Regions from separate parts of the Shewanella zhuhaiensis genome, predicted to be linked through region 3. Evidence: predicted binding sites of a transcription regulator. Region 3 holds the regulator's gene; each other region holds the start of a gene.

Region 1 (4,218 bases), on a different contig from region 3:
CGGAGAAAAAGGTTGTCGGTTTCGAGGCCTTGCTGCGGCTTAAAGATGCCCATGGTCAGATAAAAGGCCCCTGGTTTATCGATGCCTTCCAGAAGGCGGGCTTTTCCCACGTGATTGATCGCTTTGTGATAACCACAGTGGCAGAAGATTTAACTCGTTGGGAGAAAATGGGTTTTCAGCCCAAGGTGAGCATCAACCTTGACCCCAATAATCTCAACGATGTGCAGATGCTCGATCGCCTCAGAACCGCCCTTGGGCGCTATGCGGCGCAAATTGAGGTGGAGATCCTCGAAAGCGCCTTTATGAAGGATCTGGATGGCATCAACAGGTCGATAGAGCAATTGCAAACCCTTGGGTTTCGTTTCCTGCTGGATGACTTTGGCACCGGTTTTTCGAGCCTTAGCTTGCTGACTCAAATCGGTGTGGACGGCATTAAATTAGACCGCAGCATGCTGGCCAAAGCGCAGGAAGATAAGGGGCGGGTGCTCTATTGTCAGGTGTGTGATTTGTGTCAGAACCTGGGGTTTGCGCTGGTGGCCGAAGGAGTGGAAACCGAAGCCGAAGCCACCTTTGTGGCTAACGCCGGCGTAGGTTATGTGCAGGGGTGGCTGTATGCCAAGGCGATGCCGGCCGAGATTGCCCGCGCCTACGCCATGCTGCACAATGATGCCTCCAGCGACAGCAGTGAATACAGCGCCGACCAACAGGGAGAGCCATGGCTGTAAGTCCCACCCATATCGAATCCTTACTGGCACCCTATGCCCATCATCCGTTAAGCGCCTGGGATAAACTCAGGTTTGCCTTCAGCCTGTGTCAGCATAAAGGTCTTAAGGTCAGCGCATTTCGCGGTGGTATGCCACGTGAAGGCTATTGGCTGCTTGCAGACGGGCAGGGGGTATTTTGTGGCGCTGTGAATCACTGGCAGGGCTGCTGGGAATATCAGGTTCTGCCAGCTGCTTCTGAGCTGACCGAGCTTGAAATGGTGGCCGTGCCTGAATCTCAGCTTGGTTTTATGTTGGTGGAAACCGCCCATTTCGATCACTGCTGATAGCGCCATCAAGGCCGTGCAGCCGCATCTTGATACCCAATTCAGGACAATAAAAAACCGCCTTTCGGCGGTTTTTTATGGGCAAGTGCCTGATTACAGACCTGAGTCTGCGCGCAGGGCCTCGGCCTTGTCGGTTTGCTCCCAGGGGAACTCGCTGCGGCCGAAGTGGCCGTATGCGGCAGTTGCCTGGTAGATAGGACGGGCCAGGTTCAGCATTTCGGTCAGGCCGTATGGGCGCAGGTCGAAGTGCTGACGCACCAGCTGGATGAGTTTCTCTTCAGGCAGCTTACCGGTACCGAAGGTCTCGATGCTGATGGACGTTGGCTCGGCCACGCCGATGGCGTAGGAAACCTGGATTTCACAGCGGTCAGCCAGACCGGCAGCTACTATGTTTTTGGCAACATAACGGGCAGCGTATGCAGCTGAGCGGTCAACCTTGGATGGGTCTTTACCGGAGAAAGCGCCGCCACCGTGACGGGCCATGCCGCCGTAGGTGTCAACGATGATCTTACGACCAGTCAGACCGCAGTCACCCATAGGGCCACCGATAACGAAACGGCCGGTTGGGTTGATAAAGAACTTGGTGTCCTTGTTCAACCACTGGGCAGGTAACACAGGCTTGATGATGGTTTCCATCACGCCTTCTACCAGATCAGACTGAGAAACAGAGTCGCAGTGCTGGGTAGAAAGTACGATGGCATCGATGCCGATAATCTTGCCTTCATCGTAGGCGAAGGTTACCTGAGACTTGGCGTCGGGGCGCAGCCAGGGCAAGGTGCCGTCTTTACGCACTTCAGACTGACGCTTCACCAGCGCGTGGGCGTAGGTGATTGGGGCTGGCATCAGTACGTCGGTTTCGTTGCTGGCGTAGCCAAACATCAAACCCTGGTCACCGGCGCCCTGTTCACGTGGGTCGCTGCGGTCAACACCCTGGTTGATGTCGGGAGACTGCTTACCGATGGCGCTCAGAACCGCACAGGAGTTGGCGTCGAAGCCCATGTCAGAATGAACGTAGCCAATTTCACGGACAGTGTTACGGGTCAGTTCTTCGATATCAACCCAGGCAGAGGTAGTGATTTCACCGCCTACCATTACCATACCGGTTTTTACGTAAGTTTCGCACGCAACGCGGGCCTTGGGATCCTGGGCCAGGATAGCGTCGAGTACGGCATCGGAGATCTGGTCTGCAATTTTATCGGGATGACCTTCTGAGACCGACTCAGAGGTAAACAAGTGTTTTGCCATGTTTGGAAAATCTCGTCTTTAAGCGTTAAACGTGTAGAAGCATCTACATCTAGACGGCCATTTTAGTTGAATTTCTCTCCACGATCATCCCCCGTTTGGGAAAATTTAGTGCCATTTGTGACCCAGATGCCTGACTGTCAGTGGGCTGTTTTGGCAAAGGAAATTATTAAATCCAACAAATTCAGCGTGATAAAGGGCTAAATTGGCACGCCCTCTTGACTATAGTTTGCTGTAGCGGCCGCTGCATAAAAGCAACTGTGATTTTTCTACGACTGTGGTGGAAATTTAAATTTGCGTCCACAAGCCCTGTTAAGGGAAAATATGTGCCCACAATTGCCCGAAAAGCCTCAATACAAGCAGGAGAGAGCATGTCTCGTAAAGAACTCGCCAACGCTATCCGTGTCCTCAGCATGGACGCCGTTCAAAAGGCCAACTCCGGTCACCCCGGTGCCCCAATGGGGATGGCTGATATTGCCGAAGTCCTTTGGCGCGGTCATCTGAAGCACAACCCCACCAACCCACAGTGGGCCGATCGCGACCGTTTCATCCTCTCCAATGGCCACGGCTCCATGCTGCACTACTCGCTGCTGCACCTGGCCGGCTATGACCTGTCTATTGAAGATCTCAAGCAATTCCGTCAGTTGCACTCTCGCACCCCAGGCCACCCTGAGTACGGTTATGCCCCAGGCATCGAAACCACCACGGGTCCTCTGGGTCAGGGCATCACCAACGGCGTGGGTATGGCCATTGCTGAGAAAGTGCTGGCGGCTCAGTTCAACCGTGACGACCACGACATCGTTGACCACTACACCTACGTGTTCATGGGTGACGGCTGCTTGATGGAAGGTATTTCCCACGAGGCTTGCTCTCTGGCAGGCACCCTGGGTCTGGGCAAACTGATTGCCTTCTGGGATGACAACGGCATCTCTATCGACGGTCACGTTGAAGGCTGGTTTACCGACGACACGCCAAAGCGTTTCGAATCTTACGGCTGGCATGTAATTGCCGGTGTTGACGGTCACGATGCCGACGCCATCGACGCTGCCATCAAGGCGGCCAAGGCTGACCCACGTCCAACCCTCATCTGCTGTAAGACTGTGATTGGTTACGGCTCTCCCAACAAGTCCGGTTCACACGACTGCCACGGCGCGCCACTGGGCGATGCTGAAATCGCAGCCGCCCGTGAATTCCTTGGCTGGAAGCACGACCCATTCGTTATTCCTGCTGACATATATGCCGAGTGGGATGCAAAAGAAGCCGGTATCGCCTCTGAAAAAGCCTGGGATGCCAAGTTTGCCGCTTACGCCGCTGCTTACCCAGAGCTGGCCGCTGAATACCAGCGCCGCGTGAACGGCGAACTGCCTGCCAACTTTGGCACAGAAGCCCAGGCCTATATCGAGAAGCTGCAGAACAACCCTGCCAACATCGCTTCCCGTAAAGCCTCACAAAACGCCCTGGAAGCCTTCGGCGCCATGCTGCCTGAATTCCTCGGCGGCAGTGCTGACCTGGCCCCATCCAACCTGACCATGTACTCGGCTTCCAAGTCGATCACAGGTGACGACGCCAGCGGTAACTACCTGCACTACGGTGTGCGTGAGTTCGGTATGACCGCCATCATCAACGGTATCGCTCTGCACGGCGGCTTCGTGCCTTACGGCGCTACCTTCCTGATGTTTATGGAATATGCCCGTAACGCCATGCGTATGGCTGCGCTGATGAAGGTTCAGAACATCCAGGTTTACACCCACGACTCTATCGGTCTGGGTGAAGACGGCCCGACTCACCAGCCAGTGGAGCAAATCGCTTCGCTGCGTGTGACCCCGAACATGAGCACCTGGCGCCCATGTGACCAGGTTGAGTCTGCCGTGGCCTGGAAATACGCCATCGAGCGTAAAGACGGCCCAACCTCGCTGATCTTCTCCCGT
Region 2 (4,218 bases), 360 kb from region 3:
AAGATATGGCACGTCCGCCGGGCGCTCACCAATCAGGGCATGCAGGTACACCGACATGGCTTCGCTGAACTGAATATCCGCAGCGCCAAACATGCTGGCAAGCGCAGGGGATACCAAACAGGCCAGTACCAGAGCGGCCAGCAGATAATCACGCTGCCCGAGGGGCGTAAACAAGGCGCGGATACCGCTCATATGTGCGCCCCCAGACTTCGGTCGTAGCCGTAAAAGTAATGAATAAGCGGCTTGCCGTGCTGAGGATGGGGCTCAACGGTGCAGCACACCCCAAATACGTCGCCAATCAGGGATTCGGTCAACACCTGTTTTGGCGTGCCTTTGGCAATCAGCCGGCCGTGATCCAGCAGTAGCAGCTCATCACACAGGGCACTGGCAAGGTTTAAGTCGTGGATGGTGCAAAGCACAAACACATCGAGCCGTTTCAAAAGCTCCAGCACTTCAATTTGATAGCGCACATCCAAATGGCTGGTTGGTTCATCAAGGATCAGAATCGTCGGCCGCTGCACCAGCGCCCGGGCAATCAAGGCCCGCTGCTTTTCGCCGCCGGACAACTTGCCAAAGGGCTGCTTGCCATAACCTTCAAGACCAACCTTGGCAAGCGCTTCGGCCACCGCCTTTTTGTCGGCGGCGCTGTCGGCGCCAAGCCAGCCCTTGTGGGGAATAAGCCCCATTGCGACCACGGTTTCGGTGGCAAGGTCAAAAAGCGGCGGCAACTCCTGGGGCACCACAGCCACCAGCCGGGCAAAGGCCTTGCGGGAGAAGGCATCTATGTCCTGACCATTAATCACAATGGTGCCGCTGTCGGGGCGGATAAAACGGTATAAACAGCGCAGCAGCGACGACTTGCCCGCGCCATTGGGGCCAATCACGCCGTACATGCCACGACCGCTCAGGGTAAAGCTGAGCGAGTCCAGCAGCGCCCGGCCGTTCACCTGCCAGCACAGTTCATTCACCGTGATGGCGGTGTTCATAACAGAAAATCTCCCGCGGTATAGCCCGGGGGAGCAAAGTTGATAGGCATAAAACTCCTCCGGATAACCCGTCCGGATGCATAGGTTAAGTTGCGACAGATAAAGGCAGGTATCCTGACTCGAAGCACGGCTATTAACCCATAGCACACTTGCTTCACACAGTTGCGGGCACAGTCCGGGCTGGTACCAACAGGCACTCCCCGGTTCCCTTTTCACGTCGGGTTGGCTTAGCCCCCGACACCTTTACCCAATAATGTTCAAATTTGTGGCGACCACACGGCCACTAAACTGCAGATTATCCGCGCTTTAGCGCACAAGTTCCATATTCTGCCAGATAAGCTGCCCCTGCCAACCCTGAGCAGTGGCAAACCAGCGGGTTCGGACACAGGCGCCATGGGGAATATCGAGGCGATTATAAAAACCGGCGACTCTGTTCGCCCCAAGCAAGGAAGCCATCATGCAGCGAATAACACCGCCGTGGGTCACCAGCCACAGCCGCTCGCCATCCTGCACATCGCAAAGAATCTGAGCAATAACTTCATCGACCCGCGCCTCGAAGGCCTGCATTGTTTCACCATTGGGGGGCAGCTGGTTTCCGGCGTTCTGGTCCCAGGGGGCCTGCCACCAGGCCTCTATGGGTTCTTGCTGCCACAGCTCGTTAAGACTGCGGCCATCCCAGTCGCCAAAGTCCATCTCGGCAAGGCCGGGCTGCAATTGCACCGCTTGCCCCAAAGGCAGTGCCATCGCCTCAGCAAGCTCAAGGCAGCGACGCAGCGGCGAGCTGAAAATGGCATGGGGCACTGGCATGTTGGCAGCACGCTCTGCAATGGCCTGGATTGCCGACGGCTCTGGGGCGCTGTCGGTTTTGCCCCGCAGCACACCTTCGTTCTCACACTTGCCGTGACGCCAGAATATCAGCTCACAGGAAATCATACTGGCGCTCACCTCTGGTTGTTTATCCGCACTGTTTTTTCGCACCGTGGCCTGCTTGAGCGTTACTTGCTCCGGGGCGGACTTTTCGCGTATTATGGACGTCTATACGTATAAATGTCCAAATCAAATTTCTGCCCCGGCCAAAGGCTGCGCAGAAATCCAGCGCAGCAGCCTCGCCATAGCCTGTTTCAGGCCGTAAACTGGCTTTTGGCTCTATCGGCTCTGCCGTTTAAGAAGCCCAAAGCCCCACGGGGCGGCGCATTCAGGACTGAACCTTTTTGTACTTTGCAGGTGTTTTTATGGCAACTCCAGTGTTATCCCAGGCGACCAAGGCGCTTGCCCACAGCCGTCAACAGCGACTGAACGAGGATCTCTCCAACCGCATTCTTATCCTCGACGGCGCCATGGGAACCATGATCCAGGGCCACAAACTGGAGGAAGAGCATTACCGCGGCAGCCGCTTCGCCGACTGGCACTGCGACGTTAAAGGCAATAACGACCTCTTGGTACTCACCCAGCCTGAGATAATCAAGGGCATCCACCGCGAGTATCTGCTGGCCGGTGCCGATATCATCGAGACCAACACCTTTAACGCCACCACTGTGGCCATGGCCGACTACGACATGCAGTCGCTCTCGGCCGAGATAAACCTTGTTGGTGCCCACATTGCCCGGGAAGTGGCCGATGAAGTGGAAGCCAAAACCGGCATCCCCCGCTATGTGGCCGGGGTACTTGGCCCCACCAACCGCACCTGCTCCATCAGCCCGGATGTGAATGACCCGGGTTACCGAAATATCCACTTCGATGATCTGGTAACCGCCTACCGCGAATCCACCGCAGCCCTGATTGAAGGCGGCGCCGATATCATCATGGTGGAAACCATTTTCGATACCCTGAACGCCAAGGCCGCGCTGTTTGCCATCGAATCCATTTTTGATGAGGTTGGTCTGCGCCTGCCGGTAATGATTTCAGGCACCATTACCGATGCCTCCGGCCGTACCCTCACAGGCCAGACCACCGAAGCCTTTTACAATTCGCTGCGCCATATCAAGCCCATCAGCATGGGCCTTAACTGTGCCCTGGGGCCAAAAGAGCTGCGACCTTATGTAGAAGAACTTTCCCGCATCAGCGAATCCTATGTGTCGGCCCACCCCAACGCGGGCCTGCCAAACGAGTTCGGTGGCTACGATGAAACACCCGAAGAAATGGCCGACATCATAGTGCAGTGGGCCATTGAAGGCATGCTGAACATAGTCGGCGGCTGCTGCGGCACCACCCCTGAGCATATCCGCGTTATCCGCGAAGCCGTTGAAAAGCACGCGCCGCGCAAGTTGCCTGAGCTGCCGGTTGCCTGTCGCCTCGCCGGACTTGAGCCGCTCACCATCAGCGCCGATAGTCTGTTTGTGAACGTGGGTGAGCGCACCAACGTCACAGGCTCTGCCAAGTTTTTGAAGCTGATTAAAGAAGGCCAATACGAGACCGCGCTCGATGTCGCCCGGGATCAGGTGGAAAACGGCGCCCAGATCATCGACATCAACATGGATGAGGGCATGCTGGATGGCGAAGAGGTGATGACCACCTTCCTCAATCTTGTCGCCTCCGAGCCTGAAATCAGCAAGGTGCCCATCATGATTGACTCCTCCAAATGGGAAGTCATCGAGGCGGGCCTTAAGTGCGTGCAGGGCAAGTGCATCGTTAACTCCATCTCCCTCAAAGAAGGCGAAGCCAAGTTTATCGAGCAGGCCACCCTGGTGAAGCGCTACGGCGCCGCCGCCATCATCATGGCCTTTGATGAAACCGGTCAGGCCGACACCCGCGCCCGCAAAATTGAAATCTGTACCCGCGCCTACCGCATTCTGGTTGATAAAGTAGGCTTCCCACCGGAAGACATTATCTTCGACCCCAACATTTTTGCCGTGGCCACCGGCATCGAAGAGCACGACAACTACGCGGTGGACTTTATCGAGGCGGTGCGCGACATCAAGGCCACCCTGCCCCATGCGATGATTTCCGGCGGCGTGTCCAACGTGTCCTTCTCGTTCCGTGGCAATAACCCGGTGCGCGAGGCCATCCACGCCGTGTTCCTCTACCATGCCATTAAAGAAGGCATGGACATGGGCATTGTGAACGCCGGGCAACTGGCAATTTACGATGACATTCCGGCCGAGCTTAAGGAGCGGGTTGAAGCCGTGGTGCTTAACCTGCCCTGCCCGGTGGAAGACTCTACCAACACAGAGCAACTGCTTGAGATTGCTGAAAAGTATCGCGGCGGCGCTGGCAGCGGCGCCGGTAAAAAAGA
Region 3 (4,218 bases):
ATTGGTTTTGGGATACCGCTGCTGATGCGTCTTACTGGCAAACATGGTCGCAGCGCCATGGTAACCGCGGCCTGCGCCAGTCTGATTGGGGTGCTGGCACTGCGGCATTTCATCCTTTACGCCGGTCAATCTTACCTGTCCTGACCGCTTGAATCGATTCAGCCAAAAGCCCGCATTTTGCGGGCTTTTTTTGCGTAAATTTCCGCCAATCCCCCACGGCTGAACTACGCTTTTAGGAGGCTTGCTGTATGCCGTAAAAGAACGATGCCGGGGGGAGAAAGGGATGAAAACAAAGCTCGTGGCAGCCTCGTTGGGGCTGGTGTTCAGCCAGTATGGATTGTGCGCGCAGGACGTTTTTGAAGCCCGCAGTGATGCCATGGGCGGCACTGGTGTGGCATCAGCCAGCCTGGAGGCGGCCCCCTGGATGAACCCGGCGCTCCTGTCTTTACCCGGTTATACCGAAGGAGACTTTGGGCTGCTTATTCCTGTGCTGGGGGCCGAAGTGTCAGACAAAGACAATATGACCGACAAGTTCGACACCCTCGAAGATAACTACAATGGCCTGGATACGGCCATCAATAACGGCGATGTGGTTGCCATAGATGCCTACCGCGCTGCCCTGCTGGCCAACCTTAAGGGGCTTGATGGCAACACAGCGTATGCCTCAGCCGGTATTGGTTTCAGCTTTGCCATGCCAACCAAGGGTATGAGCTGGGGCGTGTATTATCGCAGTTATCTCGATGGCGTCGCAGTGGCGGATATCAGCGATGCCGATTTGGTACTGCTGGAAACCCTTGACCCCATGAATCCCCCTGAACTCGATGACCTGACCTCCCAGGGGCGGGTGATTGCCGGTGCTTCTTCGGAGCTGGCGCTCTCGGTCAGCATGCCACTGTCGATAGTGAATATGCCGGTCACCATCGGCCTGACCCCCAAGCTGCAGCGGCTCGACAGCTTCAACTACGCCGTCAGTGCCAACAACTTTGATGCAGGCGACTTCGACAGCGACGATTACCGTAACGATGACACTGGATTCAATCTGGATGCCGGTCTTGCCATTATGCCGATGCGCGGCCTGACCCTGGGCTTGGTGGGGCGTAATTTAATTGAGCGCGAGCTGGAAACCGTGGAGTCAGAAGGGGTGCAGCTTAAATACCGCGCCGGCCCCATGGTGACACTGGGCGCCGCATACACCAGCGCCAGTTGGCAGCTGAGCACCGATTTGGATTTGACCGACAACGAAAAGTTTGTCGGCCTTGAAGGCACCAAATACTGGCGTTTTGGCGGAGAATGGCAAGCGCTCGACTGGCTGTCGCTGAGGCTTGGTTATCGCCAGGATCTGAATGATATGACCGCCGATATCTACTCGGTGGGCACAGGTTTTCAGATTGGCGAAGGCTTCAAGCTCGACCTCACCGGGATGTGGGGTGACAATGACACCGTCGGCGCCGTATTGCAGAGCTCATATCACTTTTAAAAGCCCGCCCTTGAGTGAAGGCGCCTAAGTTCAGAGCTCGGCGAGGGACTTCAGTGTCAGCAGCAGGGCGCTGAGACTACATAAAACCAGGGTTGCGACTCTGGTTTTTTGTTTATCGACTCTGCCAAGCAGTTTGCCAGCAACCCAATAACCGGCAACGACTGCGGGCAACAGGGTGACTGACCACCAAAGCTGAGCCTCGGTTACCAGCCCGGCAAAGGCCAGAATACTCAAGGCAATCAGCGAGCTGAAAATGAAAAAGGCGGACAGGGCCGCACGGAACTTGCCGGGGTCTTTGCCTGCCAGCAGTATCGCCATCGGTGGCCCGCCAATGGCGGCGATGGTACCAAACACGCCGGAGACGGTGCCGGCAATAAACAGGGTCACGCGGTTAATGGGCGCGCTCAGGCGCAGCAGGCTCAGGGCTACCGCCAAAAATACGATAGTGGCGATGGCGAGGCCAAGTACCGGCGTGGGCGCGGCAAGCAGCAATGCTGCGCCTAAAAGTCCGCCGGGGATCCGCCCCAGCAGCGCATATTGCAGCCCGGAAAACTCAAGGGCGCTGCGCTCTCTCAGTAAGGTGAGCAGGGCAATGGAAAAGCCCATCAGAATAACAGGCACAGGCACCAGTTCGGGCTCGACCAGATACAGCAGCGGGCTTGCCACCACGGCGAGACCAAAACCAATCAGGCTTTGGATTAGCGCACCACTGAAAATAATTAACAGCGCCAGCACCAGAGTGAGAGGATCGGACAACATTTACCAGCTCCTGAAACGACACAAGGACCCGGAGGGGTCCTTGTGCTAGTGTGGAAGGGAGGCTTACTCCATGTCTTCCCATTCGATGCCCATCTCATCCATCAGCTTTTTGGCCTCGGAAGGAATAGAATCGGGCTTATCCTTGGACAGATCATCGTCGTTTGGCAGTGGCTGGCCGGTATAGGCGTGGAGGAAAGCCTCACACAGGAGCTCACTGTTGGTGGCATGACGAAGGTTGTTAACCTGGCGGCGGGTGCGCTCGTCTGTCAGGATTTTCAACACTTTCAAAGGAATGGAAACGGTGATCTTTTTCACCTGCTCATTCTTTTTGCCGTGCTCAGCGTAAGGGCTGATGTATTCGCCATTCCATTCAGTCATTGACTCACCTGTTAAATCCAAATTTCGCAGCAGATTTTAAACCCTTACGAAATACAGTCAAATTATTGCTGCGAAAACGCGCCAAACATCAGTAGATTTCCTGATATTTGGACGTCTAAACGTCTCGATGCCTATTGACGATTGGCGTCCGCTTGAGTTAATTTAGACGTCCAGACATCTTTATTTCCGTCGTAGACTATCCGGAGGAACACAGAATGACACAGCGCAAAGCAGCCACCATCGCGGTGCGTCAGGGCATCGAGAGCGACACCCAGCATGGCGCCGTGGTTCCTCCCATTTATCTGTCGACCAATTATTCCTTCGATGGCCACAAGAATCCGCGCAAATTCGACTACAGCCGCTCGGGTAATCCGACCCGTTGTATTCTGGGCGAAGCCCTGGCTGAGCTTGAACAAGGCGCGACCGGGGTTGTGACCTGTACCGGCATGGCCGCTATTACCCTGGTGACCAGCCTTCTGGGGCCGGATGACCTCTTGGTTGTGCCCCACGATTGTTACGGTGGCAGCTATCGTCTGTTCACCAATCTCGCCAACAAAGGCGCATTCAAGCTGGCTGTTGTGGATCAGACCGATGGCGCTGCACTGGCGGCTGCCATTGCCCAAAAGCCTCGGATGGTATGGCTCGAAACCCCATCCAACCCGCTGCTGCGGGTCGTGGATATCCAGGCCATCAGCAATGCCAGCCACGAGGTGGGCGCCCTGGTGGTGGTGGACAACACCTTCCTGTCGCCCATTTTGCAGCAACCGCTGCTGCTCGGTGCTGACATAGTTATTCACTCCACTACCAAGTACATCAATGGTCACAGCGATGTGGTTGGCGGCGCTGTGATTGCCAAGGATGCCGAGCTGGGCGAGACCCTGCACTGGTGGTCCAACACCCTGGGGCTGACCGGCAGCGCCTTCGACAGCTACCTGACCCTGCGCGGCATTCGCACCCTGGGTGTGCGGGTGCGTGAGCATCAGTCCAATGCCCAGCGCATTGTTGAAGTGCTGAATAACAGCCCCCAGGTGAGCAAGGTCTACTACCCTGGGCTTGCCGATCACCCTGGCCATGAAATTGCCGCAAGACAGCAAAAAGGCTTTGGCGCTATGCTGAGTTTTGAACTGGTTGGCGGCGAGAAAGAAGTGGTGGCATTCCTTGAATCGCTGCAACACTTCAGCGTGGCAGAAAGCTTAGGCGGAGTGGAGTCCCTGATTGCTGTACCCGCCACCATGACCCACAGAGCCATGGTGCCAGAGGCCCGTGCCGAGGCCGGAATTAAAGACACCCTACTGCGCCTGTCGGTGGGGATTGAAGATGCAGAAGATTTAGTGGCCGACATCAAGGCCGCCCTGGCTGCCGTAGCAGCCTGTTAAATAGGAGTCAGTGATGGCGCGTTGTCATTTGCATAAGTTTGGTGGCTCCAGTCTGGCCGATGCTGACTGTTACCGCCGCGTGGCCCATATCCTGCTGACCCAGGGGCACAGCGACGATCTGGTGGTGGTATCTGCCGCCGGTAAAACCACCAACTTTTTGTATAAGCTGCTTTCGCTGCGCGATGCCAAAGAGCTGTGGCAGGAAGAATTGCAGGTGCTGATAAGCTA

Evidence for each region. Region 3 encodes MetJ, which represses methionine synthesis genes. Its sites were predicted from a motif close to TAGACGTCTAGACGTCTA; they were not measured.
Region 1: the regulator MetJ is predicted to act here: its motif matches at 2,336-2,353, upstream of metK (methionine adenosyltransferase).
Region 2: the regulator MetJ is predicted to act here: its motif matches at 2,015-2,032, upstream of metH (methionine synthase).

What each region holds. Positions count from the first base shown of each region.
Region 1 covers NZ_JAKUDL010000003.1:331,097-335,314, forward strand. The annotation lists gene MJ923_RS11110 (EAL domain-containing protein) at 1-725, shown strand, start outside; gene MJ923_RS11115 (hypothetical protein) at 716-1,048, shown strand; gene metK (methionine adenosyltransferase) at 1,142-2,293, opposite strand; gene tkt (transketolase) at 2,662-4,218, shown strand, end outside.
Region 2 covers NZ_JAKUDL010000001.1:557,513-561,730, reverse strand. The annotation lists gene MJ923_RS02370 (FecCD family ABC transporter permease) at 1-192, opposite strand, end outside; gene MJ923_RS02365 (ABC transporter ATP-binding protein) at 189-986, opposite strand; cobalamin riboswitch at 1,074-1,246, opposite strand; gene MJ923_RS02360 (histidine phosphatase family protein) at 1,293-1,964, opposite strand; gene metH (methionine synthase) at 2,219-4,218, shown strand, end outside.
Region 3 covers NZ_JAKUDL010000001.1:193,137-197,354, forward strand. The annotation lists gene nrfD (NrfD/PsrC family molybdoenzyme membrane anchor subunit) at 1-144, shown strand, start outside; gene MJ923_RS00815 (conjugal transfer protein TraF) at 284-1,477, shown strand; gene MJ923_RS00820 (sulfite exporter TauE/SafE family protein) at 1,508-2,236, opposite strand; gene metJ (met regulon transcriptional regulator MetJ) at 2,300-2,614, opposite strand; gene metB (cystathionine gamma-synthase) at 2,830-3,990, shown strand; gene MJ923_RS00835 (bifunctional aspartate kinase/homoserine dehydrogenase II) at 4,004-4,218, shown strand, end outside.